3 regions of the Vibrio sp. SNU_ST1 genome follow, and region 3 is predicted to be linked to each of the others. Evidence: predicted binding sites of a transcription regulator. Region 3 holds the regulator's gene; each other region holds the start of a gene.
What was found. Region 3 encodes PurR, which represses purine synthesis genes. Its sites were predicted from a motif close to TNANGNAAACGTTTNCNTNA; they were not measured.

Region 1 (10,710 bases), 140 kb from region 3:
CACTCGCGGTGTTACTTGCAAATTCCGTTAGGAATACCACGAAGGCTACCACGGCTAGAATTGTAAGAAGTACACCTGCCGTCTCTAAAAATCCGCTCAGTGAGTGTGCTAAAAATACGCTTGTTCCTGTCGCTTTCAGAATGTTACTTAAACAGATACCACCACCGAACAGGATAAGTACACCCCAATCCGTTGTCTTCTCAACGTCTTTCCATTCCACGGCTCTAGAAGCGCCAAGTAGTACAATTGCGCCAATCGCTACCAAGCTATCAAACTTAGAGAACCCGCCAATCATTGCGTTGATTGGTTTGCCGAATATCCAAAGCGTTACGGTTAAAAGGAAGATAGACAGTGTGATTTTCTTGCTGTTTGTCCACTCGACAGGTGCATGGTCTAGCTCGAATTGGTGGTCAAGTTTTGGCTTAGTCATCACGTACAAAATAATCATCGTAATTGGCAGTAAGATCATCGAGATAGGTAGCCCAAGAGCCATCCACTCTGTGAAGCTTAAGCCAACTTCTGCGGCAGCAATGGCGTTTGGTGGGCTACCAACTAAAGTTGCGATACCACCGATTGAAGCACAGTAAGCGATACCCAGTAGCACGAACACGTAGGTATTGCGGTCTTCACTTTGGTCGACTTTGTTCATGATACCAAGAACGAGAGGAAGCATCATTGCTGTGGTGGCGGTGTTTGAGATCCACATGGATAAACCCGCACTCACACCGAACAACATGAACACGGCGACCGACATTCTGCCTTTTGCTATCAGCAATACTTTGTCAGCTATCGCTTTATCCAGCTCTTGCTTGTTCAGTGCGGCTGCCAACGCGAATCCGCCCATGAATAAGAAGATGATGGGATTCGAAAAGTTAGCCAGTGCTGCGGGCGTGTTGAATACACCAAACAAGACAGCCAATAGGGGAACGAGCAAAGCGGTGATGCTGACGTGGATAGCTTCTGTTAACCATAGAATGGCAACGAACACGAGAATACTTAAACCCGTATTCACTTGCGCTTCGAATGGTAGGGAATTGAGCAAAACTGCAAATAGCGTGAAATTACCAATTAATATCATGCTGTTGCGGGTAAACAACCAGTGTTTCAGTGTAGTAACAAGTGCCGTCATAAGACGCTCCTTTTTTTATCCTCGTTTTATTGGTGCACGACTTCGTTGAGCGGTGCTTATTATTTTCGAGGTATATAGACTTGATGTAGGGTCAGACTTTGTTGGGAGAATGTTACTCAAGTTAATAAAGGAGTGTTGGTGTGTTTTTGCTTAACAATGGGGAAGTGTGAGGCAACAAATTCAAAATGTGTAGTTTTCTACACATCGGTCTCTGTTGGTTCTAAAATAGGGCTTACTGAAGGAGTTGCAATCGGATTTTCAGTAGGGTTTGCTGTGGGGTCTGCTATAGGATTTACATTGGGATCAGTAATAGGGCTAGGAATCGGTAATGATTCTGGTTTTGGACTGGGTTGGATAGGCTCTTTAGGGCCAAGGAATTTTGGCGTAGTACCAATAATATACAGGTCAAGAAACGCTTTGGTACGTGCAAATACTTCACGTAAACGTATTGAGGTTCCCGAATGGTGGGTTGGTCCTGAAACCGCCAAACACTGCGCATTAATATCGTAAGAGTTAGCGATAAATAGCGCTCTTTCACAGTGGAATTTCTGAGTGATGATCAGGAAGTTATCGGTATCGAATATCTTTTTGGCGCGAACAATCGAATCTAGGGTTCTGAACCCCGCATAATCTAGATTGATGCGTTCATCGGGGACGCCCGCTTTTAACAAGTCGCGTTTCATCGTCCACGGTTCATTGTAAGAGCGATGAGCGTTATCGCCACTCAGTAGAAATTGATCTACCTTTTCACGATCGAACAGCTCAATTGCCGCTTCGATTCGGTGCTTATAATAGTCGTTGAGTGTTCTACCCAAATATTTGCTTGTGCCAAGCACAACGGCGACCTCAAGCTCGGGCACTTCATCAATGTCGTAGATGATGCGATCTTCTGCTTGCCATGAAACCCAATAATCGATCGCAATAACCGCAGCGCTGCCAACTAAGAACACGAGGAAAGCGCCAAACAGAAAACCTTGCAGCTTTTTGTAAGCTTTTAATAAGTGGCTACGGAAAATGTGAGAATCAAATTTCACTCTCGGTATGGTCCTTTGACTGAGCATTAATTTTTGAGTGCTCGATAATACCAAATAAAAATCAGAAAAATCAGTTAAAAAGACAAGACAGTGTAAAGAAAAAAGCCCCCGCAGTTGCAGAGGCTCTTGTAAGAGTAGTTAACACTCTTTATTCCAAGCGCAGTACCTTTATTCCAAGTACAGTACCTTTATTCAGAGCGCAGCACGTTTTATTAGAATGCAGTACGCTTGTAGCGACGGTAAACCGGCTGCCAGAAGTGCTGGTCAATCGCTTGTTGTAGTGCTTCTTCAGTGATCTCTAGAGCAACACCTTGCTCAATCGCTTTTTTACCAACGGCAAAAGCAATCTTCTTAGATACGGTGTGGATCTCTTCCAATGGTGGAAGTAGAGCACCTGAGCCATTGATAGCAAGTGGAGAACAGGTTGCAAGTGCTCGGCTTGATTCCATTAGCATTTCGTCAGTGATGCGTGAAGCATTCACAGCCAATACACCAAGGCCAATACCTGGGAAGATGTAGCTGTTATTACACTGAGCGATTGGGTAAGTGGTGCCGTTGTGAACCACTGGCTCAAACGGGCTACCAGTCGCAACAAGAGCTTGGCCGTCAGTCCAACGAATAATATCATTTGGTGTTGCTTCAACACGGCTTGTTGGGTTTGACAGTGGGAACACGATAGGACGCTCACAGTGCAGGTTCATCTCTTTGATGACTTCTTTGCTGAACAGACCCGGCGCACCAGATACGCCAACCAATACCGTAGGTTTCGCGTGACGAACAACGTCTAGTAGAGAGAAACCAGTGCCGTCGCTTTCCCAATCTTTGGTGTTCGCGTTGGTTTGAACTAGACGCTGTTGGAAATCAAGCAGGTTTTGCATGCCTTCCTGTAGCAGACCCCAACGGTCAACCATGTAAACTTGAGAGCGAGCTTGTGCATCGCTGATACCTTCAGACACCATTTGAGCAATGATCGCTTCAGCAATACCACAACCTGCAGAACCCGCACCGAGGAAGGTGATGCGTTGGTCTGACAGTTTGCTGTTCGCTGCTTTACATGCTGCAAGTAGAGAACCAACCGTTACAGCGGCTGTACCTTGGATATCATCGTTGAAACAACAGAGGCGATCTTTGTAACGTTCAAGCAGTGGCATTGCGTTCTTTTGTGCGAAATCTTCGAACTGAACTAATGCGTCAGGCCAACGGCGTTGAACGGCTTGGATGAATTCTTCAACAAATGCATCGTAATCAGCACCCGTGATACGAGGGTGACGCCAGCCCATGTACATTGGGTCAGCAAGACGCTGCGGGTTGTTTGTACCCACATCGAGCACGATTGGTAGCATGTAAGCTGGGCTGATACCGCCACAAGCTGTGTAAAGTGCTAGCTTACCAATTGGAATACCCATGCCACCGATACCTTGGTCTCCCAAACCAAGAATACGCTCACCATCCGTAACCACGATAACTTTAACGTTGTGGTTTGTCGCATTGTTCAGTAGGTCATCGATACGATCGCGGTTCGGGTACGAGATAAACAGACCACGGCCACGACGGTAAATATTTGAGAAGTTCTCACATGCTGCGCCAACCGTTGGCGTGTAAATGATAGGCATCATTTCAGAAATGTGGTTTTGAACTAAACGATAAAAAAGCGTTTCATTAGTGTCTTGGATGTTACGAAGGTAGATATGCTTATCCATATCACTTTCGAAGTTACAATATTGCTTGTATGCACGTCCTACTTGCTCTTGGATTGTTTCGGTTGTTTCCGGTAACAAGCCTTCAAGGTTGAAAGAACTGCGCTCTTCAGCAGAGAATGCGCTGCCTTTGTTTAGAAGAGGGGTACTTAGTAGAGCAGGACCAGCATAAGGGATATATAGAGGGCGTTTATCGTTGTTCATTAGATGCCTAATATGGGAGAAAGGGTAACCGAAAAATGATAACGGTTTAGTTATTCAATTGTAAATAGTTTACCTCCGATCTTTGCAAACAAAATGATATTCTTACCCATGTCCCACACTTATCGAATTTTAGCACCATAATTCGTTATACTTTGCTCACACTTTTTCGCGACGCCTCTTTTTTATGTCATTACTTCCCATCGATGCTTATCAAAACGTATTTCACGAACAAATCGCTAATTCTCACCTAGTAGTAGAAGCGGAAACCGGGTCGGGTAAATCAACGCGCTTACCAATTTGGGCTTGCCAACATGGGCGAGTGCTTGTGGTTGAACCAAGACGAATAGCTTGTACCTCATTAGCTAAATATCTCGCCCTACAATCGGGCGAAAAGCTTGGTGACAAAATTGGTTATGCGATCAAACTTGAGTCTGAATACAACGAGAAAACTAACGTTGTTTTTGTGACGCCCGGTATCGCGCTGCGTTGGCTATCTGAAGATGGGCTTGCTGGCTTTGATGTCATCGTAGTCGATGAATTTCATGAGAGGCGCTGGGACATTGATTTGCTGGTGGCGATCCTCAAACAAAAAGCGAGTCATCGTTTGGTGATCACTTCAGCAACCATTGAAGGTGAGCGCCTTGCTCATTATTTGGATGCGAATCGAATCAGTTGTGAAGGCCGAACTTATCAAGTTGCTATTGAACACCGAGCGAATGAGTCAAGAGCATTGCCCGATATTCGACACCTAGAGCAACGCATTGCCGAAGAAGTGAATCACCAACTGATTGCATCTTCTGGTGACATGTTGGTTTTTCTGCCGGGTAAAAAAGAGATCGTGCAATGCGAACAAGCCTTAGCGAAAAATCCAGATATCCAAGTCGTTAAATTGCATGCGTCAGTCAGTGATAAAGAGCGAGATTTAGCGTTATCGGGTCGTAATATTAATACTGAAGGTAATGGCCTGAGAAAAGTCATTCTTGCAACTAACGTTGCTGAAACCTCATTAACCATTCCTGACATTGGCGTGGTGATAGATTCAGGATTAGAAAGACGCACCGTTCAACGAAACGGTAGAACGACTCTGATGCTTAAATCGATATCACGAGCCAGTGCCAAGCAACGAGCTGGCCGAGCGGGTAGAGTGATGGATGGTGTTTGTGTGCGTCTATATGGTGAGCATGCGGCGTTAGAGTTAGTCACACCGCCTGAATTGCAGCGTGAAGAGCTGACCGAACCTATGTTGGCCGCGGCGTGCTGTGGATCTCCGCTTGAGAGTTTGTCTTTCCTCGATCCTATTCCGGAAAAATCACTAAACAGTGCGACTCAAACCTTAATGACGATGGAAGCGATTAACGCCGACCATCAAATTACCGAGCATGGCAAAAAGCTGTATCCGTTGCCGATTGACGCTTTGTATGCCGATATTGTTACTCGAATTAAATCCAAAGCATTAAAAGAGGCGATGGTCGATCTCACAGCGGCGCTGTCCGTTCCTGCTCGCTTATATCAGTTATCAAACAATGCAGAACATCTAGAAGCTCTGGCGCAAAAAGAGAAAGAAGGGTGTGATTTAAGCCTGTTAATTCAGATTGTGCGTGGTCGCGAATATCCGCATTTAGAAATAGACCAACAGGCACTGAATGAAGCACAAGGACTGGCTAAGCAAATGCGTGAGGTGTTTGAACTTCCTCAATTAGAAGTCTCGTCACGTTTACAGCGTATTGAACTGCTTAAGATCATTGTGAATCTGCATCCTGAACTGGTGTTTGTACGCAGGTTGAGAAGGAAAGAAGCTTTTGCCAATGGAGCGTTAGAGGTAGTACTCGGCCGTCAGAATCGTTTCCCTGACAATGCACAAGCGATGTTGGTGTTAGACACTCATAGTTTGCCGGGAAGAGGCGTTAAGCAAACACTGACCTTAGCGACGGTCACGGCCCCCATTCCTCTTGAGCTTATCATTGATGCTGAGCTAGGAGAGTGGGAGCAAGGTGAAACGATTGTGAATGATGAAGGCGTCTATACTGGGATGGCGTTGGTGTATGCCGGCCGCACGATCACGACTAAGCTCGTGGCAGCGGAAGGGCAACTATCGCTAAAGCCCATCGTCGATCTTGTATCGAATGGGGTTCAACTTCCCGGTTTTGCAGAAGCTCGCACTCAACAAATCAAACATTGGCAGCTGTATGTGAAACTCGGTCTCGATGAGCAAACCAAATACACACCAGAAATTGAGAATATTAACTTTGAGCTATGGTTGATAGAGCAGCTTGAAGTGTTAGGTGTCACTGATGTGAGCGAATTGGAAATGTTCGACCATGCTGATATTCCATTCGATGGTATCCCGACTTGGCTCTATTCAGAGTTTTCGGAAAAGTACCCGTTTGCATTGAGCCTTGCCGACTTGCAACTCGAAGTCGAATACCTGCCGGCACGCAAGCTGATTTACGTTCATTATCAATCGGGCAGTCGAAAGTTATCGCCAAAACGTTGGGAGCTCCCGACATGGTCTGGCTGGCGTATTCAGTACAAAAAAGCGAGTCGGATAATTGATATCAAATAGATGGATTAGTTTTATCTCTAAAATATTAATCAAATAGGTGCATATATGTTTTTTCAGTACTTATTTTGTTACAAGTTTGATTTTTATATGCCTTTTTAACCAATCAAAAGGTCATAAAAGACTATTCTTCTATATCCTATTGCTATATAGAAAGAGTTGATAGATATTGAGTATATTGTGTTGTCAAAGTGTCGGGGGACATCATGGATAAACAGACAGAGACGCGTGTAGAGTTTGATTACACAACATTTCTTGGCGCCTCATGCAGTAAAAAATGGACTTTTCTGGAAGCACTAACCACGATTGCGCCAGTATTCAGTACCGTCTGGCGAGATAGCATTAAAGAGCTCGCAAGCCCTGAAGATCGTTTATGGCAGATGGCATTGAAATCGATGTCGACGCGTAAAAGTGATGAGTCAAACATTGTTACCTTACTCAAGCTAGCCAAGCTAGAGGGGATCAATGAACTCAAAGTTGCTATGCCATATTCTCTTGAAGAAGAGCAGATCGAGTACATTGAATCGCGCAGTCATTTGGTGATTGCCGAGAATTCTGGAGAAGAGTTGACTATCAAGCTTTAATCTATCAGTAGAGCTTAGAGCTTAGCTCAAATAAGATTAAAACGTACATGTAAGAAGGGCCTCAATAATGAGGCCCTTTTTGTATTTAAGTAGCTCTTGTATTTGAGCAGCTCTTGTACTTAGGCAGAACGCGATATCGAACCGCGATTAATCGATTAGGCCGTAGTCGGCACGCAATATATCGATGATCTCTTGCTTAGGGTTCTCACTCAGTACGATTTCCGCGCCTGTAATCTTCGCCGCGATATCAAGATAAGTACGTGACAGAGACATTAATGAATTCAATGGAAGTTCATTGTCACGAGCTAACGCTTCACGCTCTGGCATGCGTTCTTTATTCAAAAGAATGTCGGCATCAGGGAAGTAGTTAAGCAAGAACTGACGGAAGCCTTCTTTTGAATTCTCAACGATGTTGCCGTTGTTGTATTCCTGAGTATCCCAAATGCGAGATGAATCTGGAGTACCAACTTCGTCCATGTAGATAAGCTTTTCTTTGCCTTGAGCATCGTTCACATAGCCGAACTCAAATTTCGTATCGACAAAGGTTTGATCGACTTTTGCTAGCGCTTGGCTAATTACGTTGAAGCCTTCTTTTAGCAGTTTCTCGTAATGCGCAATGTCACTTGCTTGAGTAAAGTTGAACGCTGCGAAGTTATCTTCGATGTTGTTACGTGTGATGTTCACATCGTCAGCTTCTGGAACACCAGGAATCCCTTTCAAAATCCCTTTTGTAGAAGGCGTGATCAGTAGCTCAGGTAACTTTTTGTCTTTCTCAAGGCCTTCTGGCATCTCGATACCGCAGAATTCACGTTCGCCGTTTGCGTATGCACGCCACATTGAACCTGTGATGTATTGACGACAAATTGCTTCGATCATGACTGGGCGAGCTTTTTGTACAATCCATACGAACGGGTGAGGGATATCAAGAATATGACTGTCAGCGAGGCCGTTGTCTTTAAACAATTTGAACCAGTGGTTAGAGATAGCATTCAGAGCGGCTCCCTTACCTGGAACACCTTTTAGATTCCCTTCACCACGCCAGATACAATCAAATGCAGATATACGGTCACTGATCACCATGATTGCTAAAGGCGCATCTGGTGCTACATCGTAGCCTTTCTCTTTAATTAGTCGTTGGCTATCTTCTTCAGTTAACCAGTAGACTGAGCGAACCTTGCCACTGTGGACAGGTTTATCAGTACGGATTGGTAGGTCATCATTTACGGCAAGAACTTGATCAGCAAGGCTCATTTAGACATTCCTATCTTTTATCAAACGTCATACAGAGAAGTGCGGTGTGCACATGATTAGACGGGCATTATACCCAATCTACTATTTGCTTCCAGAGAAAAAGCAAACGATTGCTAAATCTATTGTTTAAATAAAAACCCCCGCCTAACAATCTGCTAAAAAATTGGCGAATTGTAGGGCAGGGGAAGGGAGTATATTTGGACTGTGTTTTGGAGCTATGATGTCAAGTTAACTTAAGTTTGTTAGCTAAAAGATTAAGCTATGTTTATGGGCTATGTTTATGAGCCAACATGTTATTAAGCAAGGTGGTCTAGTGAATACGCTCTGAATTGGCATCAATAAAGAAGACTTCACACTGAAAGCGCATTCCTAATGTTCTTAGGTATTGCTGACTGAATTGATCAATCGAAGCACTCGCAACAATCGCGCTCGCATTCTTAGATCGAATGGCTTTCTCGACGGTTTCTACTTCTGTCATTTGATTAGAGGCTTTCATGTGAATAACACGATCACAGCAAACATTATGTTGCTGCAGCTGTTTAGCCGATGGTCTTGGTGTTTGAGCCGTAAACAGTAACCACTGATGTTGATTGGACAGCAACGCCATTTTGGCAAACAACGCTTCTTCGTTTGAACTTTTTGTTTCACGAGAGACGGATGTAAATACGCAGTGAGTTAGCGGGCTAGAGTGTTGTGCTTTAACGTGTGCTGGAATCATTTTGCTGTCCTTATATACATGCTGTATGTGTATACAGTAGTTTTTGTTGCTTATAAGATCAAGCGTTTTTTGAGGGATTATTGGACGATCTTGCTTGGTTATAGATGCTGCTTTTGTTTAAGTTATTGAAAATGGTATAAAAATTAAATTTGAATGAATTTGTTGTTTTGTCTCATAAGTTGAAGAAATGTGAGCTTTATACAGGTGTATACAGTGGTTTTGACAGAAAAGTACTGTATATACCTGTATAGAAGATAAGAAGATAAGAAGATAAGAAGATAAGAAGATAAGAAGATAAATCTCAGATACAAAAAAAGCGCCTTAGGCGCTTTCTTATATTTCAACGGTGTTGCTTATCTCAATGTCGCTTGGGAGAGTTTTGCTCTCATTTCCATTTCACCAATATTGAACTGGCGAACATCAATGGTTGCCATATCATTGCACTCTTGACATGCATGATGACACTTACCATCTAGGTAGTCGTGCTTTTTAACTAGGCTTGGCTTTTTGCACCAATCACAAACGCCTTCTATTGTGAACATATTCTCTCCTCACCTGTTTAAGTCAGGTGTATTTTCGGCGCAAATTATGACACAAGTAAGACTCATTAGTTAATAGTTTGTTACCTGTTTTTGAGAGGGGGATCGATTGCAGTACTAATAAAATCGATATCTTTGCGACTTTGGAAATCGAGTTTGCTTGGTTGTTTACGTTTTTGCAACACTCTTAAGGATGGTTTTTAGCGAATTGTTCAAACGTTTCATCTCTTCGTCACATCCGTAACCATCAGGGTGGTAGATTTTGGATAGCTGTTTATATCGAATTTTAATGCTTTTTTGATTCGGAATTGAGCTAGGTGTATACCCAAATAGAGCGCAGGCTACTTGTAAATTGTTCAGGCTGTTGTCACTTTTCTGTTTTTTTAACTCATGGAACATGGTGTGCAGCTGACGTTTTTGCTGCTTAATAGTGAAGTCCTTCGAGCTAAGCTGTGCTTCAAGTGTCTGCTTTTGTTGCCCCAATTTACCAGATTTTAGAGCGTGTCTTCTTTTTGATATCACCAGAGTCAAGATAATGCTGACAATTGAAATTAACACGGCTAAGGCTGCGCCAATCAGATAGTCTGAATACGTTAGGTTAGAACGTGTTGCCTGCTCTCTAGGGGGCTGAGAAGAAGGGGAGTGACTTGCTCGCTCTGGATTAGATAGCCTCTGATTCGTGCTGCTTTCAGCAATGACGTTGTCATTGAGCTTCTCAATCGAAGAGATCTGCTTGGCACGTTGCTCGTTGAATTGCGCTTCCAGAATGCGGTTATAGCCATCTTCGGCTTTTGGATTGTTTTTTAAGGCCGCTTCATACCATAGTTGTGCTTCATCTAATGGTTTTAGGAGCTCTTGCTCAAGTGAGGATTCGTAGAGCTTTGCGACTTCGATAGGCGCGCGCTGATTTCCTTGTAGCGCTGATTTAATAAACCATTCCAACGCAAGCTTATTGCTTTGTTCCACATCTGATCCAGCCAAGTACCATTCCCCC
Region 2 (10,710 bases), 230 kb from region 3:
ATTTGAGGCACTGGCGCTGTCGACAGAAGGTCGCTTGCATAAGCACGTTGTTCCGTACCTAAAAACTCACAATAACTGTTGAAGATCATCGTGGTACCACGTGCTTTACCCTCTAAACCGTAGCCCGCTACGTGAGGCGTTGCGAAAGCAAGCAGCGGAAGTAATTCCATGTCAACTTCAGGTTCAAACTCAAACACATCCAGAACCGCAGTAAAACCGTCAACTTTTTGCAAGCGAGCTTTTAGCGCTTGGTTATCAACCACAGGACCACGAGCCGCATTAATCAGAATTTGGTCAGCACGTAAATTGTTCAGTACTTGCTCATTGATCAAATGATGCGTTGGGAACTCACCTGTCTTAGTGATTGGCGTATGCAGAGTGATGACGTCTGACTGCTCAAGCAGAGTATCTAGCTCAGTAAATTCGCGAGTATCACCCTCTTGCTGTTTTAGAGGATCGTTCAGCAAAACTTTGATACCGATGCCCTCTAGGCACTTCGCTAAGTAGCTGCCAACTTGGCCACAGCCGATAATACCAACCGTTTTATCAAAAACAGAGAAGCCTTGCTGCTGTGCAAGAACCATCATCGCACTGAACGCGTACTCAGCCACACCCACCTTGTTACAGCCTGGGGCTGCAGTAAAGAAAATGCCACGCTCTTTCATCAATTCTTGGTCAACGTGATCCATACCAGCCGTCGCAGTACCGACAAACTTCAGCTTATTGGCTTTGCTGATTAATGACTCGTTTACTTTGGTAACAGAGCGAATCATCAATGCGTCTACGTCAACTAGGTCGTCAGCTGTTAATGTGCGACCAGACTTCATTGTCACTTCCCCTAGCTGGCTAAAAAGCGCTTCAGCGTAAGGCATATTTTCGTCGATTAAGATTTTCATTTGGCGAGTACTTTTGTTGGGGTCTATCGACCTAAATGTGAATTGAAATGATTGTGCAAAATTCCACACACGGTGTCGAGTAGCAATTGGAATACATTATAAATAAAGGGTTGAATCGCCAAGTCTGCACAAGCAAAAGCAGTAATAAGAACGACTACCTGAAATGAGAAAACTAAAGTCAGAAGACTAAAACGAAAAATGCCCGATTGAATAAACAATCGGGCAAACATCCAGAACAAAAGGATCCTATCTCGCTCTCCAGGAGACAGAGTCTTGCGTCTGTTCAACCAGTACTAACCAAAGCCAGTACTGATCAAGCTCTGGAAACCTTTCAATTTCTAAACTCAAATTTAAAAAACGATTTTCTAAAGCGAAGCTTACAAAGCTAGGGTTTAAAAACACGTTTGAAAATCTATGTTTAAAAAGCTTTGTTCTGTTGGTCAGGGTTAATGAGCGACCTGTGCGTGTTGAATCAGCACTCACATCACCCACTAACGATTAACCTTTTATTAATTTAACCTTAGCTTCAATTAGCCTTGGTATTTTTTGATTACTAGCGTTGCGTTCGTACCGCCGAAACCAAAGCTGTTAGACATAACCGTTGTTAGCTCTTGTTCACGAGCTTCGGTTACGATGTCTAGGCCTTCGCCCGCTTCGTCTAAGTTTGCAACGTTGATGCTTGGTGCGATAAAGCCATTATCAAGCATTAGTGTTGAGTAAATTGCTTCGTGTACACCAGCTGCACCTAGAGCGTGACCTGTCATCGCTTTAGTTGCTGAGATTGCTGGGCTGTTGCCGCCAAAGACTTCTTGGATTGCGCCAAGTTCTTTAACGTCACCAACAGGAGTTGAAGTACCGTGAGTGTTCACGTAGTCAACGCCATCAACGTTTTGCATTGCCATCTTCATACAACGAACCGCGCCTTCACCAGAAGGAGCAACCATGTCGTAGCCATCTGAAGTTGCGCCGTAACCTACGATCTCGCCATAGATTTTCGCACCACGAGCAACAGCGTGCTCAAGCTCTTCGATAACTAACATACCGCCGCCACCAGAGATAACGAAACCGTCACGGTCAGCATCGTAAGTACGAGAAGCCAATTCTGGCGTGTCGTTGTACTTAGTAGAAAGTGCGCCCATTGCGTCGAACATCATAGTCAGAGACCAATCCAGTTCTTCACCGCCACCAGCGAATACTACGTCTTGCTTACCAAGTTGGATAAGCTCCATTGCGTGACCGATACAGTGCGCAGATGTTGCACATGCAGAACTCATAGAGTAGTTCACACCACGGATTTTGAAAGGTGTTGCTAGACAAGCAGAAACCGTAGAAGCCATTGTACGTGGAACCATGTATGGGCCAACGCGCTTCACGCCTTTTTCACGGATGATGTCTACTGCGTTTACTTGGTTTAGAGATGAAGCACCACCAGAACCCGCTACGATACCCGTGCGGTCATTAGATACTTGATCTTCAGTTAAACCAGAGTCAGCAATTGCTTGCTCCATTGAAAGATAAGCGAATGCCGCTGCATCACCCATAAAGCGCATTTTTTTGCGATCGATATGGTCAGCAGGGTTCATTTTTAGGTTACCCCATACTTGAGAGCGCAAGCCATTTTCCTTGAACTGCTCTGAAGCGGTAATACCTGATTTACCCTCTTTCAGTGATGCTAAAACTTCTTCGACGTTGTTACCGATACTTGAAACAATACCCATACCGGTGATTACGACTCGTTTCATGTGACATTCCTATAATTCTAAATTCAGCTAGATGATAACTAAGAAGCCTAACAAAAGTGGTCAGCTTTCCTAGAAATTCGTACAATCCCTACCAACATATCGCTTCAAATCACAAAATGATAGATTTTATGACTTCAATTACTAATGCAGAACTGGAATGGAATGAGTCTGGCACGCCAGTTTCAGACCAATTTGACGACGTTTACTTCTCTAATGTTAACGGTTTAGAAGAAACTCGCTACGTCTTTTTAAAACAAAACCACCTTCCAGAGCGTTGGGTTGAACATCAACAGCGCCGTTTTGTGATTGCTGAAACCGGTTTTGGTACAGGTTTAAACTTTCTCGCAGTCTGGCAATGGTTCGATGCTTTTCTTAAAGATAACCCACATGCTATGACCAAAGAGTTACATTTCATCAGTTTTGAAAAATATCCTCTCAATAAAGATGACCTCATCAAAGCCCACCAATCGTGGCCAGAATTAGCGGAGTATGCGACACAACTTCAAGAACACTATCCGATTGCCCTACCTGAATGTCACCGCATTGTGCTGGGTGATGGTGCGATCACGCTTGATTTGTGGTTTGGTGATATTAAGGATTGTATGCCAAACGTGCCTACTCCGCAGGAAGGTTTGGTTGACGCTTGGTTCTTAGACGGTTTTGCGCCAAGTAAAAACCCTGAAATGTGGAATCAAAACCTATTCAACGGCATGGCCAAACTGGCAAAACAAGATTGCAGCTGTGCAACGTTTACCGCCGCTGGTTTTGTTCGCCGTGGTTTAATCGAAGCTGGCTTTGCGATGAAAAAAGTTAAAGGCTTTGGTACCAAACGGGAAATGATTGCAGGCCGACTTGGCGAAAAGCGCGCTCACACCAACATCAAACCTTGGTATGGCCTTTCAGAGCACAGTGAATCACAAGACATTGCGATCATTGGTGGTGGTGTCGCCAGTGCTGCATTAGCCAAAACGCTAAGTCGTCGTGGTAAAAACATCACCCTTTATTGTGAACACCAACAAGCCGCGGGAAATGCCTCTGGCAACAATCAAGGTGCCATTTATCCGCTACTCAGCGAAGCAACATCTAATGTTTCAAGAATATTTGGACCTAGCTTATTGTTTGCCCGCCAATTTATTAATCAAGCAGCACAATCAATAAACTTCGATCACCACTGGTGTGGCGTGAACATTTTGATGTGGGATGAAGGCTCCACTAAAAAGCTCAACCGTATGTTAGAAGGCAACTTCCACACCGATTTGATTCAGCGTTTATCGCCAGAGCAAGCCAACGAAAAGATTGGCTTACCCGTCGATAAAGAGAGTGTTTACTTCCCACTGGGTGGGTGGCTAAGCCCGCTTCAGCTAACTCAAGGCTTGATTGGCAAGTTAGTAGAGACCAACAAAGTGAGCGCACACTACCAACATCAAATAACACAACTTGAATGGTTAGACGCAGAGCAACAATGGCTGCTGACCATTGATACACCTCAAGGCGAAATTCAAGCCAAACACGACCAAGTGGTTGTTGCTAACGGGCACAAGTTCACCCAATTTGAACAAACTCGCCCCGTACCTCTGACGCCAGTAAAAGGCCAAGTGAGCCATATTCCTACCACGGAAAATCTCAGCCAACTAAAAACCGTGTTGTGCTTTGATGGCTATCTTACGCCGCAGAATCCAAACAATGGTCATCACTGTATTGGTGCGAACTACGACAAAACCAATATCGACCAGGAATTTGATATTGAGGTTCAACAGCACAATGGCGAGCGCCTACATGGGTCTCTACCAGACCAAGTATGGACAAAAGATGTCGACACCAGTGACAACTTAGCGCGCCAAGGTATCCGAAGCGTAAGCCGTGACCACCTCCCGTTTGTCGGAAACGTTGGCGATTTTGAATCAATCAAAGAACAGTACCAAGACCTGCACAACTTCAACCCGCAACGTCACTCTATTGATGATGTTCAAACGGTAACAAGCTTCCCTAACCTATACTGCTTTATCGGGCTAGGCTCACGCGGCTTGAGCTCTGCGCCATTATTAGCTGAAGTGTTAGCATCACAAATTTGTGGCGATCCGCTTCCCTTACCTGTCGATGTGCTTGAGGCGATTCACCCAAGCAGAATGTGGGTGCGCAGACTGCGTAAAGGCAAAGCATTAACGGCTGGATGGGTTGCAGACAAGCACTCTAAATCAAATTCATAGTTTCTAGTTCAGCTATTCTGAACATCTGAAGTTTCTGAATATCAGAAATATCTAAAAACTAAAGGCTAAAAGCTAGAAAGCCCGAGCGACATTATGTCACTCGGGCTTTTTGTTGTTCGTGTTGATCTAAACTGATGTTCTAAACGGAGCAGTATTTACAGCTTAGCAACCGCGTCTTTAATCTGTTGGGCGATCTCTTCGTTGCTGATAGCACCAGACTCAAAATCAAAGTTATCGTAGAAGCTAGGCACTGAAAGCGATGCTTTAACGTTACCACCAAAGTACGGAGCCGAACCAGTTGCTGCGCCAAGTACTGTTTGTGCGCCACCAGGGCCTGGTGATGTCGCTAAGTAAACCGCAGGTTTCTCGCCAAATACTGCACGCTCAATGCGTGTCGTCCAGTCAAATAGGTTTTTGTACGCCGCTGGGTAGTGGCCGTTGTGCTCAGCGAAAGAGATAACAAATGCGTCAGCTTCTGCTAGGTCACGTAGGAATGCTTGAGCACCTTCCGCTTGACCAATCTCTTTTTCAGTGTCTTCACTGAACATAGGAACGTTGTAATCGTTGATGTTTAGAACTTTGACTTCAGCACCTTCAATCAAGTTAGCTGCGTAAGTTGCTAGAGTTTTGTTGATAGAGGTAGAGCTGGTGCTTGCGCCGAATGCGATAACTTTCATGATGTGACCTTTTCTGTGATTCCGTTAAGTGGGATTAGAATAACGTAGTCAGAAAATGGAACCATCACAAGGATTGAACGGACTCATTCAAAAAATTCGAATGAGTCTCAAATTATTGGTTCGCTCAAAAATGAGGAGGGAGAATTGTGAGCGAATAGCGCTAGACGAATAATGCTAAACGACTAAAATTAAGCTTGGTTTTGCAGCTCAACCCAAAGGTCATTAACGATCGTACGATCGGCTGGCGTCAATTCAGAACGTGCGTCTTCTAGGCTCTTCTCAATACGCAATTTAACTTCTGCTACGTCTTCAATACCGTCTTCTTCACATGAAGCTACTGAAAGAGAAATATGACCACGTAAGTAACCACCAGCAAACAGTTCATCATCTGATGCGTTTTCAATGCGAGCATCAATTAATTCAAGTAGTTTTTCTTCAAATTCGATAATCATAATATTCTCTTATTTCACAATAAATTGGCTAGTACATAAAGGTTCTACATCGTAGAAGCTGCGTAATGCTTCAGAGAGCATTTTCACGCGAGGCGGCAGACCAGCTTCAAAGATACCCATAACTTCGCTGTGTACTTTATTCATAAAGGCCAAACGATCTGGCTCAAAATCGCCGTGTAGATTGTCACAGCTGACATTAAAAGGAAAGCCTGCGCTGGTCGCAATGATCCATTCATACGCTTGTGGGCGAATTTCCACTTTTTCAAACTCAGCTTGAACCGACTCAGTTCGGCCATCAGGCTCATACCAGTAACCAAAATCTTCCAATAAGCGACGCTCAGGACCAGCCACACACCAGTGCGCTATCTCATGAAGTGCTGAAGCATAAAAGCCACGAGCAAAAACGATACGGTGATGAGGAATCTCCTCATCGGCAGGCAGGTAAATGGGCTCGTCCGCTCCCAGTTCTAGCTTAGTATTGAAGCTCTCGAAAAAGGTTTGATTGAAAATGTCGATGATGTCTGGGTATTGGTGTGTCATAAAATCAAATTTAAGTAAAAAGAACTGGGGCATTTTGCGTTTTTTTAAGCGCTCGGTAAAGCCCTATCACTGGCAATGATATTAGGTTCATCATAATACTTTACGATGACAATCGATTGCTGATCCCAGATTACACCACTTTGAGGTGAATGATTAGTTTAGCTAATCTGAAATGCCTATTCACGGTACAAATATTCATTCGTCAATCAGCGTTTTTACTACTACACTCGCGCTTCATTTTTATATCCCTATGGCCTATAAGACTCCAATTTATAGACCTAAATTATAGAGCTACAGCAATGCTACTAAGTGTTTTGTATATCATTGGCATCACGGCAGAAGCCATGACCGGTGCTCTCAGTGCTGGCAAACAAAAAATGGATTGGTTTGGTGTAATGCTGGTTGCAAGTGCAACGGCAATTGGCGGCGGTACAGTAAGAGACATTTTACTCGGTCATTACCCATTAGGCTGGGTTGAAAACCCCCAGTATCTGGCGATCACTTGTATTGCTGGTGTTATCACAACGGGATTAGCCAAATGGGTAATCAAACTAAAAGGCTTGTTCATTCGTTTGGATGCGTTGGGGCTTATCGTATTCAGTATCATTGGTACTAAAGTAGCGATGACCATGGGTCTGCATCCAATGATTTGTATGGTGTCTGCATTAGTGACTGGCGTGTTTGGTGGTTTGCTACGTGACCTTATCTGTCGTCAAACGCCACTAGTCTTGCATGAAGAGTTGTACGCATCTGTCGCCCTTGTCGCTTCAGGCTTGTACTTAGGTCTTCTTGAACTAGGCATCAACGATGTGACCGCGACGATCGTGACATTGGTTGTAGGCTATTTACTGCGCATGGCAGCAGTGAGATTCAAATGGCGCTTGCCTTCGTTCCAGCTTGATCCGGAAAGCTCTGTGCATTAGATAATATATTCTCGATGACGCAGAATATAAAAAGGGTTGCTTCATTACGAAGCAACCCTTTTGGTGTCTCTCAAATCAGTTTCAAATCTGTTCTGAATAAAACGAAGCAGAACTAGATTTTTGGTGTTTCTGTTGTCACACCAAAGTTTTGGCCACGGTGACGTAGTAAGTGATCAAGCAACACGATAGCCAGCATCGCTTCAGCAATAGGCACTGCACGGATACCAACACATGGATCGTGACGACCTTTAGTGATTAACTGCGTTGCTTCACCGTCTTTGGTGATCGTGTCACCAGGAACGGTAATGCTTGATGTCGGCTTAAGTGCAATACTTGCCACAATATCTTGGCCAGTAGAAATACCGCCTAAGATACCACCAGCATGATTACTGCTGAAGCCTTCTGGAGTTAATGGATCACGGTGTTCACTACCGCGCTGATTAACCACATCAAAACCATCACCAATCTCAACACCTTTCACCGCATTGATACTCATAAGAGCGTGTGCGATGTCGGCATCTAGACGATCAAAGATTGGTTCACCAAGGCCTACAGGCACTTTAGTCGCAACCACTTGAATCTTCGCACCGATCGAGTTGCCTTCTTTTAGCAAATCACGAATCAGTTGGTCAAATTCTGGTACTTTGTCGGCATCAGGACAGAAGAAAGCGTTGTTTTCGATCTCGCTCCAATCCACTTTATCAATTGAGATATCACCCATTTGAGAAAGATAAGCTTGGATTTCAACACCAAATTCTTGCTTAAGGTATTTCTTCGCAATCGCACCTGCCGCAACACGCATTGCAGTTTCACGAGCAGAAGAGCGACCGCCACCTCGGTAATCACGCACACCGTACTTTTGATGGTAGGTATAATCAGCGTGGCCAGGGCGGAACTTGTCTTTAATTTCGGAATAGTCTTTAGAGCGTTGGTCTGTGTTTTCAATCAATAGACCAATAGAAGTACCCGTAGTTTGGCCTTCAAATACACCTGATAAGATTTTCACTTCATCCGCTTCACGGCGAGCCGTTGTATAACGAGAAGTACCTGGGCGACGACGATCCAAATCTCTTTGAAGGTCTGCTTCGGTAATTTCTAATCCTGGTGGGCACCCATCTACGATACATCCTAGTGCGATACCGTGACTTTCTCCGAACGTAGTCACGCGGAAATGTTGTCCGATACTGTTTCCTGCCATTACTTCCTCTAAATCAGCCATTGAGCAGAAGGTTTGATTCCTAAACCTACGGGCTAACAGCTTTACTTGTCTATTCTTCGTGAATTCATATTGGCTTTATTACCAAATGATGTAAACCCCAAAAAACCAACAATTTTAACTTTCTATTACATCAGCCTAATGAAATGAATAACGAGGGAAAATGAGTGGCGATTGAAGACGATTGTTTTTATGATGGTAAGAAAGCAAAAAACCCGACAATTCAGAGAATTATCGGGTTTCTTTAAATAGTGGTACGCCCTGAAGGATTCGAACCTTCGACCACCTCCTTAGAAGGGAGGTGCTCTATCCAGCTGAGCTAAGGGCGCGCTACAGGGAAGGATTATACGAATTCGAATCAGTAAAGCAACGGCTTTATGTAACATTCTGATCCAAGTGAGTAAAAAAAGTGCAATAGGATTATAAGTGTTGGAAAATAGAACAAAGCAAACGTTTGCTTGATGGTAATCAAAAAGATTTTCTGGAATAATGCGCCAAAAACATCAGCCACTAACTTGAATATCAATACTAAGGAAATTCATGACTGCTCAAAATATTGATGGAAAGCTAATTTCTCAAACGGTTCGCTCTGAAGTTGCGGCTCGTGTAAAAGCTCGCACTCAAGCTGGATTACGCGCTCCGGGCCTAGCGGTTGTTTTAGTGGGTGAAGACCCTGCTTCTCAGGTTTACGTGGGAAGTAAGCGTAAAGCATGTGAAGAAGTTGGCTTCGTATCTAAATCTTACGACTTGCCAGCCACTGCGACAGAAGACGAATTATTAACACTGGTAGACCAACTGAACGAAGACCCAGAGATTGACGGTATTCTTGTTCAACTTCCTCTACCAGCTGGTATTGATAGCACTCAAGTTCTTGAGCGCATCACGCCGGAAAAAGACGTTGATGGCTTCCACCCATACAACGTAGGTCGTTTGGCTCAGCGTATGCCTAAGCTTCGCTCTTGTACGCCTAAAGGCATCATTACGTTGCTTGACCGCTACAACATCGACTTACGTGGTAAGCACGCGGTTGTAGTTGGCGCATCAAATATCGTAGGTCGCCCAATGACGTTAGAGCTTCTTCTAGCCGGTTGTACGACAACAACCTGCCACCGCTTCACCAAAGACCTTGAAGGTCACGTACGCCAAGCAGACGTTGTTGTAGTTGCCGTTGGTAAGCCGAACTTCATTCCTGGCGCTTGGATTAAGAAAGGTGCTGTTGTGGTCGATGTAGGTATCAACCGTTTGGAATCTGGCAAACTAGTGGGTGACGTTGAATACGACGTAGCGAAAGAAAGCGCAAGCTTCATCACTCCAGTACCGGGTGGTGTAGGTCCAATGACAGTAGCGAGCCTGATTGAGAACACAATGATTGCTTGTGAGCAGTTTCACTCGAAGTAATCTATGTACAACAGTATAAATAGAATTAGAAAGCCGCAACGTGATGAACGTTGCGGCTTTTTTGATAATTACCCATTACAAAACGAGCGGTATAAGTAACTTAAGGTGTCGCTGTTAAAGCGAAAGCACCACACCAGCAATCGCTGCGCTCATTAGGTTGGCAAAGACACCCGCACAAATCGCTTTAAAACCGTATTGTGAGATGAAAGAACGACGCTCTGGAACTAAGCTACCCAAACCACCAATCAGAATGGCCATTGTAGAGATGTTAGCAAAGCCACATAGAGCAAAAGTTACGATCGCTTGTGAGTGCTCACTTAGCGCCTCTTTAGCATCCATTAGCTGAATGAAAGCCACGAACTCGTTCACGACAATCTTGTTACCGATCAGCGAGCCGGCAACCACAGCTTCAGACCACGGTACACCTATCAGCCATGCAACGGGTGCGAACACATAACCTAGGATAAGTTCGAAGCTTAGGTTTACGCCAAACCAGCCACCAACAATACCTAACAAGCCATTCAGCATCGCAATCACACTGATAAAGGCCAGAAGTGTCGCACCCACCGCAACGGCAATACGAAGTCCAGACATAGCCCCATCTGCCATTGCCTCAACTACGTTTGTTGCTCGTGGAATCTCTACACCAGACTCAATAT
Region 3 (10,710 bases):
GAGAGGGCACGGTAAATCAGACAACATACTTAAAGATCTGATTTCGAACCGTTATACGTTCAAATCGGTAACGCTCGATATTCTTAAAGTGTTAGATCATCTCAAAATCCGATCCGCACACTTTGTGGGTATGTCTTTGGGTACAATTATCGTTCGTAATGTGGCTGAATTGGCGGCAAGCAGAGTACGTTCGATGGTGCTTGGTGGTGCCGTCACTAAACTCAACACTCGATCTCAAGTCTTAATCAAATTAGGAAACCTGAGTAAGCACATCATTCCTTATATGTGGCTATACAGCCTGTTTGCTTATGTTGTGATGCCGCAAAAAAGTCAAAAAGAATCACGTCACCTGTTTATCCGCGAAGCGAAAAAGCTGTGCCAAAAAGAGTTCAAGCGCTGGTTTATCCTCACGGCTGATGTAAACCCATTGATGAAATATTTTAAAGACAGAGAGTTGCCGATTCCGACTTTGTATTTGATGGGCGAGCGCGATTACATGTTCATCAAGCCTGTTAAAGAAATGGTCGAAGCGCACGAGTCGAGCGAGTTGGTAGAAATTGCCAACTGTGGGCATGTATGTAATGTAGAAAATCCTGAAGAATTCAATCAACAATCTATCGCTTTTATCCAAAAGCAAATCCAGTGATTCTCTAGGTTGATTATCAAAGCAGATGATTCAATAGAATTAAAATAAAAACGGGAAGCTAATTTAGCTTCCCGTTTTTATTTGGAGGAGGTATTGATCGAATCGTGTCTGTAATAACTGAAGCTCTGCTATTCAGGTGAAGCAGCGCCGCACTGCCAACAAGACCCGAATTGTGCTTCATTGATTTCATGACACTCACCACAACGCCACTCTTCATAGATGATTGAATCTTGCTGTTTTTGGTAGTCATTGACGATCGTGCGGGCTTTACTAGCGAGTTCTGCCTCATATAACCATACGTAAGGGTCTGTATCTTCGGTAAATGGGATTTCACCCTTTAAACCAAACAAACCCTCACCACGGACTTCACACGCAATATTCTCACTTTCTAACAAGCCACAGATGATATGAGCTTCTGTCGGATTCGATGCACTGAAGATTTTCATTGAAATAGAACCTTATTTGGTTGCATGCGTTAGCTATTTAGTTATTTAGCTATTTAGCTATTTAGTTATTTTCGTTACTCAGCGACAGGTGCTGAGCGAAATTTATTCATCAACCATTTAGCAATAATTGGGAATACACCCAGTAAGGCAAATGACAACAGTACTGAGGGAGACACGATGCCTGAAAGGGAATCAATTTCTGCGAGTTGAGTTCCGGCATTCAAGAAAACAGCCGTACCCGGTAGCATCCCGATTTGACTCGTAATGTAGTAACGACTTACCGACATCGGTGTTAGACCCATCAATAGATTGATAAGGAAAAACGGGAAAACAGGAATCAAACGAAGTGAGAATAAGTAAAATGCCCCGTCTTTTTCTACACCCTTGTTAATAGTTGCTAACTTGTCACCAAACTTTGTTTGGATCCAGTCTCGTAACAGGTAGCGGCTACTTAGAAACGCAAGCGTTGCACCAATGGCACTTGCGAAAGAGACTAGCAGTAAACTGTTCCAGAAGCCAAATAGCGCAGCCCCTAGTAGCGTAACAACCGCGGCGCCAGGAATTGAGAAAGCCGTAATCATGACATACGCGACAAAGTAGATAGCGGCGGCGGCAATGAAATTGCTCTCGATGTAGTCATTCAAAACAGCTTGTTGGGTTTTCGCATTTTCAAGCGTTAAGTATTGGCCGAAATTGACGCCTAACAAGACGATGGTTATGACCAACACAATACCTAATATCATTTTTTTACTCATTGATATTTCCTCTAAATTTTCAATGCATACCATTAGTTTTTCAATGTATACGATTAGTATAGATAGACAGGCAAAGCATAGAATAACTTTCACCAGATATAAAAAAAGCCGCAGGAATGCGGCTTAGTTATCTAGATAGTTTGCACTGACAATGTTAATTGACGTGATTGATAAGCTCTTCACGACGTTGCTGCGGTATAACAGACCAATGTGTACCATTGATCGCGCCTTCTAGCGCCCATAAAAGTTCAATACTGACAGAAGACGCATGCGATTCTTTGATGGCGTTAAATGCGTTTACAGAGCCAGATTCATATAAACGTTCTACAGAATCGATCCCTGCCTTTTTCAGCATCCGCTCGGTAGCGAGTCGAAGGTTAGGCAGATCTTTGAGTCGAGTTGGTTTAGCAGAAGATTGTTCAGCTTTCTCTTCTTTAGCAAAACCTAGAGACGTAGTCGCAAGCTGCAAGATTTTCTCTTGGTCTTGCCATAAGCCTTCAGGTAAAGCGAAATATTTAGTAACGACAGGAAAACCACGTTTTTTGTAGACGTACGGTTGAAATCCTTGTTGTTCGAATTGTTGCGTTGTGCATTTGTCAGCTCGTATATGCAACTGGTCATTCACAACCAGGGCAAACATTGTGTCATCAGCAAAAAGCCCGAATCCACCAAACATTGAGCGTGACTTAATTTTTCCTAGGGGCTCAAATAATTTCATTGAGTCCTTTAGTATCGGTTTATCCATGTTATTTATCTCGGTGTATTTGAACTACGCCACCAAATAAGCAGGTCCGAGAGATTAGCAAAATGTTGCAATTAAATTGTCAATAGGCTGTAAATTACTAAAGTATTAGCAGTTACTGCATTTTGCCATCGGTAACCCCGCTACCATACCAACGAGTGGTTTAGGCCGGAAGCTTTGCGTCCCACTTTTTCAAGTGGTTTGCCCTGTGCGTGACTGGGTTGTTAGAATAAAGTTTTTGTTGAATTAGGCTCACACTTCTTATTTTAAAATGTGACATTGCTTCAATTAATGATCTTCGAGATATGCATGTAAGTGCATTTTGTTTGTTGAAAAAAAAAACGCACCTAAAGGTGCGCTTGATTAAACTAAACTCATTACATCAATTAATTTAACGTTTTAACTGTACTTCGCTCAACAATTTCAGGGTGCATTTCGAAGACGCGTTTTTCGTGGTCTTTGTCTTTAATACGCTCTAGTAGTATTTCGAATGCATTTTTACCAACACGGCGCTTAGGTTGGTGAACCGTCGTTAACGGTGGAGAGAAGTATTCAGCTAATTCTATGTTGTCGTAACCGATCACTGAGATATCTTCAGGAATACGAATACCTTTTTCTTGCAATCGGCTCATCAGTCCTAATGCCATTGTGTCGTTAAAACAGAATACTGCGGTAGGGCGATCTTCCATCTCAATGATTTGGTCAGCAGCAATCACAGCGGTGTCACACTCAAAGTTGCCTTCGATGATCATATTTTCATCGGCAGTAATCTTAGCTTCATTGAGTGCGCGCTTGTAACCTGAGATGCGTTCAACACATGCTGCTTTGTCTAAGTGGCCACTTAAACATGCAATCTTGGAGTGACCGCGCTCAATGAGGTATTTGGTTGCTAGGTAGCCACCTTCTTCAGAGTTATCGATGATCTTATCAGCTTGAGAGCTCTCAGGACCCCAGTCCATGATAACTTTAGGGATGTCCGCGTGACGGTCTAACATCTCTCTTAGTTCTTCAGTTAGGTCAGAACACATAACTAAGATGCCATCTACACGTTTCTCTGCAAGCATTCGAATGTAGTCACGTTGCTTTTCGTAGATACCGCCCGTATTACACAGGATCAAAGTGTAACCTTGACGGTAACAGTAGCTTTCAACACCATCAATAACTTCAGAGAAGAAGAGGTTAGTTGATTGAGTCACTAACATGCCGATAGTGCGTGTTGTATTGCACTTCAAACTACGAGCAACGGCACTTGGCGCATAGTTAAGTTCGTCTACGGCTTTATTAACTTTTTCTTGAGTCGCTTCAGCAACAAAGCGAGTTTTGTTGATTACGTGAGAAACGGTTGTTGTTGATACGCCGGCTAAGCGTGCGACATCTTTTATAGTGGCCATGTTTTTATCCTATTAGAAGCTACTTTCCCAAAGTACGGAATGAAGTAGCCGTTAAGCTACCTAACTAAGAGCTTAAATTTGTAGGGCTCTTTGGGTACTAAAGTGCTAAAAAACAAAAAACCGCTATTGAGCGGCTTGTCTTAACACCGAAATGCTCTGAACTTCAATAAGTGTAGCATTTCGTGAATGTTTCATATTTTATCGTTTGCGGTCACAATTTTAGACTGACTAGAAATTACTCGCAATAAAATTCACCCAGAAATCCGGGTGAATGGTCACAATTCTATTGAATTTATTTATCGAGTCGTCAAAAAAAGCTTATTCGCCAGCTAGGTATTGAGTGTCTAATTTGCAGAATGCCAATAGCAGGGATGAGACTGAAGCGTAGAAACCGAATGTGTCAATGTCATGACATTTAACGTTGAACTTTGGTACCCAAGTAAGCAGTTGCTGTTCGATAAATTGCTGTTGAACAGTGAAGGATTTCTCTAGTTCCTCTTCAAGATCCGTTTCGTTCGAACGAATGATTAGATTACCTAGGAAATCAAGTTCGATAGCAATGTGGTCAGCGGGCTCTTTTAGGTCTTGGTTAACCACTAAGTTGTGTTTAGCCATGATCTCTTCCATATCTTTTGCTGGCTTATCGTTCAAAAGGCCTGTCTGGCCGATATACATAGAAGCGTAAGGAAGTGCGCCATGTTTATCAGTCTTTAAGAATAAGTCACAGAAGTCAGCAGACAATTCTAATTGAGCATCTTCACGTGTTTGTAGACGGTTTAGCGCATCCACTAAGCTATCAATCGCCGGCTTTAGTGTTTCATTTTCGCCTAAACCAGTTAGGAAAGAACGAATTTCAACAGAGTGGTAGTGATCGAGTTCTTCTTGAGTGAGCTCTTTAGCGAACAAGCTTGATAGCCACCAGTATATTTCTGCTCGTTGTTCGTTGAATGCTTTCGTATCTTTCATTTCTTAGATCCTGATTTAGTCTTGTGGTGTGTGTATACCTAGCATCGTTGAGTGATTTGTGTATAGGCACACCAAGGCTGAATAACAAGGTTATTTGCGAAACGCAAAGTTACTCGTTAGTAGTAATGCCTATATTGAATTGCGATGGGCGACAAATAGCAAGGTTTAAGATTGTCTTGTATCAAAAAAAAATCATGTTTCTGGCTTTTATCTTCTGTAGTACTAGAATTGTTACGAGTTATGAATAGAATGGTCACTGAAACTATTAAATAAGAAAAGTGGTGTAGATGAGCTATCACGTATTAGTCGTAGAAGATGATGTGGTAACCCGCAGTAAACTGGTTGGATATTTCCAGAATGAAGGTTACACAGTGAGCGAAGCTGAAAGCGGGGCTCAAATGAGAAAAATGTTAGAAGAAAATAACGTTGACCTCATTATGTTAGACATCAACTTGCCAGGCGAAGATGGATTGATGCTAACTCGCGAATTACGCAGTCAATCAGACATTGGAATAATTTTAGTTACTGGGCGCACGGATAGCATTGACAAGATCGTTGGCCTTGAAATGGGCGCAGACGATTACGTTACTAAACCCTTCGAACTTCGCGAGTTGTTGGTTCGAGTTAAAAACCTCTTGTGGCGTATTTCGGCTGCTCGTAAAACTGCAGCGGTTGCGGTAGAACAAACAGAAGACGAATCTGTGGTTCGTTTTGGTGAATGGACGTTTGATATACCTCGCCGTGCGCTAAGCAAGAACAGCGAGCCGGTGAAATTGACCAAAGCTGAATATGAACTATTGGTTGCACTCTCTTCTTACCCTAACCAAGTATTAAGCCGTGAACGTATTTTGAATATGATCAGCCATCGAGTAGACGCGCCGAATGACCGCACTATCGACGTGTTAATTCGTCGTATGCGTGCAAAAATGGAGTTTGACCCTAAGAACCCACAAATTTTTGTGACGGTTCACGGTGAAGGTTACATGTTTGCTGGTGACTAATTTTCCGTGGAAAGCTGATTTCAGTAACGATATTTGAACGTAAAAAAACCGAGACATCAATGATGCCTCGGTTTTTTGTTACTGAATTTTTTAATTGTTTATCATCTGAGTACTGCTCTCGACAGGGTCATTACTTGTGTCTAGCCAATCTCGCAAGCTTTGCCAAACTAATCCCATCGTCTCATGCCAATAGCGCTCAGTCTGCTCGAGATAGATAGCCTTAGGCATATACTTATTCCATGGTTCAACAATGCCTTCTTGTGCAAGGTAATTAGTTGGTGCGGGTAATGGTTTCATGCCAGCAGCGTTGAACTCGTTCAGTGCTCGAGTCATATGGCTCGCTGAAGTGACTAATACCATTCTTTTGTTCTTAACGAATGCAGCGGCTTGACGAGCTTCTTCCCACGTATCTTTCGCGGTTTCAAGCAGAATGATATCGGGTTTTGCCACGCCGAGTGCTAGCGCTACTTTAGCCATCATTTTTGCGTTGCTCACTTCAGTGCCTGCGCCATAGCCAGACAAAATGAGTTTAGCTCCAGGGTAAAGACGTAAGATACGAATCCCTTCACTTAAGCGCATCAGACCGGTGCGGCTAAGTTCTGATGTTGGTGGAATTTGGTCATCAACAACGTGACCACTTCCAAGAACCATAATGTAATCGACGGTATCATCGATAGGTAAAAAAGCGGTGTGTTGCCTTTCCATTGGCATTAAAAGTTGACTAGAAACAGGCTGGAAAGCGATTAGGAAAATACCACAGAGGGCTGAAAGGGTAATTAGGCAACCTGTCTTCCTTTTTGCAGTAAACATCACTAGGGCTAAACCCAGAAAAGCGAGAATTAACATTGCTGGCAGTGGCATCAGTAACGAAGACACTACTTTTTTCAGCTCAAACATATCCGAATAGTCCGAAAAAACATCACTTAGTAGTAAAAAGAGACATCGCCTCTTTATTCCTGAAATTCCTGTGACAGAATAGCAGGCACGATAGGACATAATAACTCAAGTAGCCGTGACTGAAGACCGTAATTTCGACGATATTGCCCACAAATTTGCAAAAAACATTTACGGCTCTGACAAAGGAGAGATCCGTCAGTGCATCGTATGGGAAGATTTAGAGCAAGCTTTGAGCAAGTTTGAGCAATCCGTTTCGCCGCTGCATGTGCTTGATGCTGGCGGTGGACTTGCACAGATGTCGCAAAAAATTGCGACACTAGGGCACAACGTTTCTCTGTGCGATCTCTCTTCTGAAATGTTGAAGCTAGCGGAAGAAAGCATCACAGAAGCGGGTTTACTCGAGCAGTATCGTTTTATTCATTCTCCGGTACAAAAAGTGGCAGAGCATCTCGATGGAAAAGTCGATTTTGTGATGTTTCATGCCGTAATGGAATGGTTAGCAGACCCTAAACAGGCACTTGATTTATTGCTGGAACAAGTAAAACCCGGTGGCATTGCCTCGATAATGTTTTACAACCACCATGGTTTAGTCCTGAAAAATGTGATTTGTGGCAACATTCCTCATGTATTGAATGGGATGCCACATCGAAAAAGGTTTAAGCTGCAACCGCAAAAAGGCTTGAAGCCGGAAGAGGTTTATCAATGGATAGAAGACGCTGGTCTAAATATCTGTGGTAAATCAGGCATTCGCTCTTTCAGTGACTACATAGGTAATATGGAGTACATGGGCGATTACCAATTTGAAGATGTGTTGGAACTAGAGAAACAGCTATGTCGCCAAGAGCCATATCTGTCGCTAGGCCGTTATATTCACGTTTGGGCTCAAAAACCTGCGCAATAACAGCGGTGAATGTGGTAAAAGAAGCCACAACATGCGCTATGCAAACGTAAGAAGCCCGCGTCATAAAGAAATAGGCGTCATATCTAATACGTTCGATATGACGAACAACAGTAACAGGAACCACAATGAGTGAAATGACTCAAACTGCCGAAGAGCAGCCAATTGATGAGTTGGTGGGCTGGGTCAAGCAGCATGATTTTTCATTAAACTTGCCACCAGAGCGCTTAGCATTTTTGATTGCTATCGCCGTCCTAAGCAATGAAAGGTTCGATGAAGAGTTGGGCGAGGGTGAACTGCACGATGCATTCACTATTGTCACTCGACTGTTTGAAGATACTGGCGAAGCGTCCGCGTTTCGTGCCAACAACGCTATCAATGAGTTGGTGAAACAGAAGTTAATTAGCCGCTTTACAAGCGAAATCACAGATGGTGCAAGCATTTATCGCTTATCGCCATTGGCGATTGGTATCTCAGATTATTACTTACGTCACCGCCAGTTTTCTAAATTAAAACTGTCTATCCAGCTTTCTATGGTTGCCGATGAGATGGCAAAAGCCATTGAAGCCGCCCAGAAAGGTGGAACTCCGGGGCATTGGAGAAGGAATGTGTACGGCGTGCTCAAGTATTCTGTTGGCGAAATTTTTGATCAAATAGATCTTAACCAACGGGTTATGGATGAACAGCAACAAACCGTCAAACAGCAAATTGCGGATCTTTTAAATAAAGATTGGCGAGAAGCAATCAACAACTGTGAGTCTTTGCTATCGGAAACCTCAGCCACGCTAAAAGAGTTGCAAGACACCTTGCAAGCGGCGGGTGATGAACTGCAAACCCAGATTCTTGATATTCAAGAAATTGTTTATGGTGACGATGAGCTCGAGTTTGTAGGTGAAACCCTATTTGGTTTGCAAATGAAGCTAGACCGAATCACCAGTTGGGGCCAACAAGCGATTGATTTGTGGATCGGCTACGATCGCCACGTGCATAAATTTATCCGTACCGCGATAGATATGGATAAAAACCGTGCCTTTAGCCAACGCTTGCGTCAGTCAGTCACTGACTACTTTGATGCGCCTTGGTTATTGACCTACGCAGACGCAGAAAAACTCACGGATCTTCGTGATGAAGCACTTGTGCTCCGTGATGACGAAGTGATGGGGCAAGCCCCAATCGACGTAGAATACGAAGAATTTGAGCAAGTGAACGATCTACTTTCAGAACGAATCGCAGATATGTTGAAAGCTCACAAACAGCAAGGTGCGCCGATTGATCTTGGCCTTGTGCTGCGTGATTACCTCGCAGCGCACCCTCGCACACACCATTTTGATTTAGCCAGAATTGTTGTCGACCAAGCCGTTCGCTTAGGTTACTCAGAGTCTGACTATCAGGCTATTCAGCCAGATTGGCAGGCAATCAACGATTTCGGTGCAAAGGTACAAGCAAATGTCATTAACAAGTACTGATGATTACATGCCAGAGAAACTGGTAAAAGCGATAGCGAACCCATTGTTTCCTGCGCTAGATAGCATGTTGCGTTCAGGCAAGCATGTTTCAACAGAAGACCTCGATAACCATGCGTTGCTTTCTGATTTTGAAGTTGAGCTTCAGCATTTTTATCAACGCTACAATACGGAACTGGTAAAAGCGCCTGAAGGTTTCTTTTATTTGCGTCCGCGTTCTACGTCTTTAATTGGGCGTAGTGTGTTGTCTGAGCTCGACATGCTAGTTGGTAAAGTATTGTGTTTCTTATACCTAAGCCCAGAGCGTTTGGCCCATGAAGGCATCTTCACCAATCAAGAGTTGTTTGATGAACTGATGTCGTTAGCGGATGAGAAAAAACTCATGAAGCTAGCAACCAACCGTGCGTCTGGTTCTGACTTAGATAAAGAAAAGCTGTTTGAAAAAGTACGTACTTCTTTACGCCGTTTACGTCGTATCGGCATGCTGATCGTGATTGGTGAAACAGGTAAATTCCGCATCAGCGAAGCGGTGTTCCGTTTTGGTGCGGATGTTCGTGTTGGCGATGATATGAAAGAAGCGCAATTACGACTTATTCGTGATGGTGAAGCTGTTGTTCATACTCAAGAACCTAACCAAGGTAGCTTGTTGAATGAAGAGCAAACGGAAGCCGTATCAGAAGTAGAACTAAACGTGGACGAAAACGGTCAACAAGACATTTTTAACGATCAAGCTGACTTTGACCTTGAGTCAAACGATGGCGAACAAACAAAAGTAGAAGGTGAAGCATGATTGAAAGAGGTAAGTATCAATCATTAACCATGGTCAACTGGAACGGTTTCTTTGCACGTACTTTTGATATCGATGGATTGGTTACAACGCTTTCTGGCGGTAACGGTGCGGGTAAGTCGACCACAATGGCGGCATTCATCACTGCACTTATTCCTGACCAAAGCCTTCTGCATTTCCGTAACACAACGGAAGCGGGTAGCTCACAATCATCACGCGACAAAGGTCTTTACGGTAAGCTTCAACCTGGCGCATGTTACGCCGCGCTAGATGTTGTGAATTCTCGTAATCAACGCCTATTGTTTGCGGTAAAACTGCAGCAAGTTGCGGGTCGTGATAAGAAAGTCGACATCAAACCGTTCGTTATCCAAGGGCTTCCCAGCCATGTGAAGCCGACGGATGTATTGATTCAGAACGTTTCAGACAGCCACGCTCGTGTATGTCAATTGAACGACGTGAAAGCGGCGGTTGCACAATACGAAGGCGCGCATTTTAAAGCCTTCTCTTCGATTGTTGATTACCACTCGCAAATGTTTGAATACGGTGTGGTACCGAAGAAATTGCGTAACAGCAGCGACCGTTCTAAGTTCTACCGTTTGATTGAAGCATCACTTTACGGCGGTATCTCAAGTGCAATTACACGTTCTCTACGTGATTACCTTCTGCCGCAAAATGGCGGTGTGAAGAAAGCATTCCAAGATATGGAATCAGCACTGCG

Region 1: the regulator PurR is predicted to act here: its motif matches at 8,558-8,577, upstream of Q5H80_RS05755 (phosphoribosylaminoimidazolesuccinocarboxamide synthase).
Region 2: the regulator PurR is predicted to act here: its motif matches at 9,096-9,115, upstream of folD (bifunctional methylenetetrahydrofolate dehydrogenase/methenyltetrahydrofolate cyclohydrolase FolD).

What each region holds. Positions count from the first base shown of each region.
Region 1 covers NZ_CP130748.1:1,292,855-1,303,564, forward strand. The annotation lists gene Q5H80_RS05730 (DASS family sodium-coupled anion symporter) at 1-1,129, opposite strand, end outside; gene Q5H80_RS05735 (vancomycin high temperature exclusion protein) at 1,327-2,163, opposite strand; gene Q5H80_RS05740 (NAD-dependent malic enzyme) at 2,376-4,064, opposite strand; gene Q5H80_RS05745 (helicase-related protein) at 4,249-6,627, shown strand; gene Q5H80_RS05750 (transporter) at 6,831-7,208, shown strand; gene Q5H80_RS05755 (phosphoribosylaminoimidazolesuccinocarboxamide synthase) at 7,356-8,459, opposite strand; gene Q5H80_RS05760 (SulA-like leucine-rich domain-containing protein) at 8,770-9,177, opposite strand; gene Q5H80_RS05765 (hypothetical protein) at 9,531-9,719, opposite strand; gene Q5H80_RS05770 (tetratricopeptide repeat protein) at 9,885-10,710, opposite strand, start outside.
Region 2 covers NZ_CP130748.1:914,587-925,296, reverse strand. The annotation lists gene Q5H80_RS04205 (4-phosphoerythronate dehydrogenase) at 1-896, opposite strand, end outside; gene fabB (beta-ketoacyl-ACP synthase I) at 1,427-2,638, opposite strand; gene mnmC (bifunctional tRNA (5-methylaminomethyl-2-thiouridine)(34)-methyltransferase MnmD/FAD-dependent 5-carboxymethylaminomethyl-2-thiouridine(34) oxidoreductase MnmC) at 2,767-4,845, shown strand; gene Q5H80_RS04190 (NADPH-dependent FMN reductase) at 5,001-5,522, opposite strand; gene Q5H80_RS04185 (YfcL family protein) at 5,711-5,974, opposite strand; gene Q5H80_RS04180 (elongation factor P hydroxylase) at 5,984-6,514, opposite strand; gene Q5H80_RS04175 (trimeric intracellular cation channel family protein) at 6,814-7,437, shown strand; gene aroC (chorismate synthase) at 7,550-8,635, opposite strand; tRNA gene Q5H80_RS04165 (tRNA-Arg) at 8,906-8,982, opposite strand; gene folD (bifunctional methylenetetrahydrofolate dehydrogenase/methenyltetrahydrofolate cyclohydrolase FolD) at 9,194-10,051, shown strand; gene Q5H80_RS04155 (NupC/NupG family nucleoside CNT transporter) at 10,166-10,710, opposite strand, start outside.
Region 3 covers NZ_CP130748.1:1,149,153-1,159,862, forward strand. The annotation lists gene Q5H80_RS05115 (alpha/beta fold hydrolase) at 1-646, shown strand, start outside; gene Q5H80_RS05120 (DUF2007 domain-containing protein) at 775-1,092, opposite strand; gene Q5H80_RS05125 (TVP38/TMEM64 family protein) at 1,167-1,847, opposite strand; gene Q5H80_RS05130 (TfoX/Sxy family DNA transformation protein) at 2,002-2,592, opposite strand; cyclic di-GMP riboswitch class I at 2,720-2,805, opposite strand; gene purR (HTH-type transcriptional repressor PurR) at 2,976-3,980, opposite strand; gene torD (molecular chaperone TorD) at 4,299-4,946, opposite strand; gene torR (two-component system response regulator TorR) at 5,234-5,947, shown strand; gene elyC (envelope biogenesis factor ElyC) at 6,038-6,844, opposite strand; gene cmoM (tRNA uridine 5-oxyacetic acid(34) methyltransferase CmoM) at 6,960-7,745, shown strand; gene mukF (chromosome partition protein MukF) at 7,871-9,208, shown strand; gene mukE (chromosome partition protein MukE) at 9,189-9,995, shown strand; gene mukB (chromosome partition protein MukB) at 9,992-10,710, shown strand, end outside.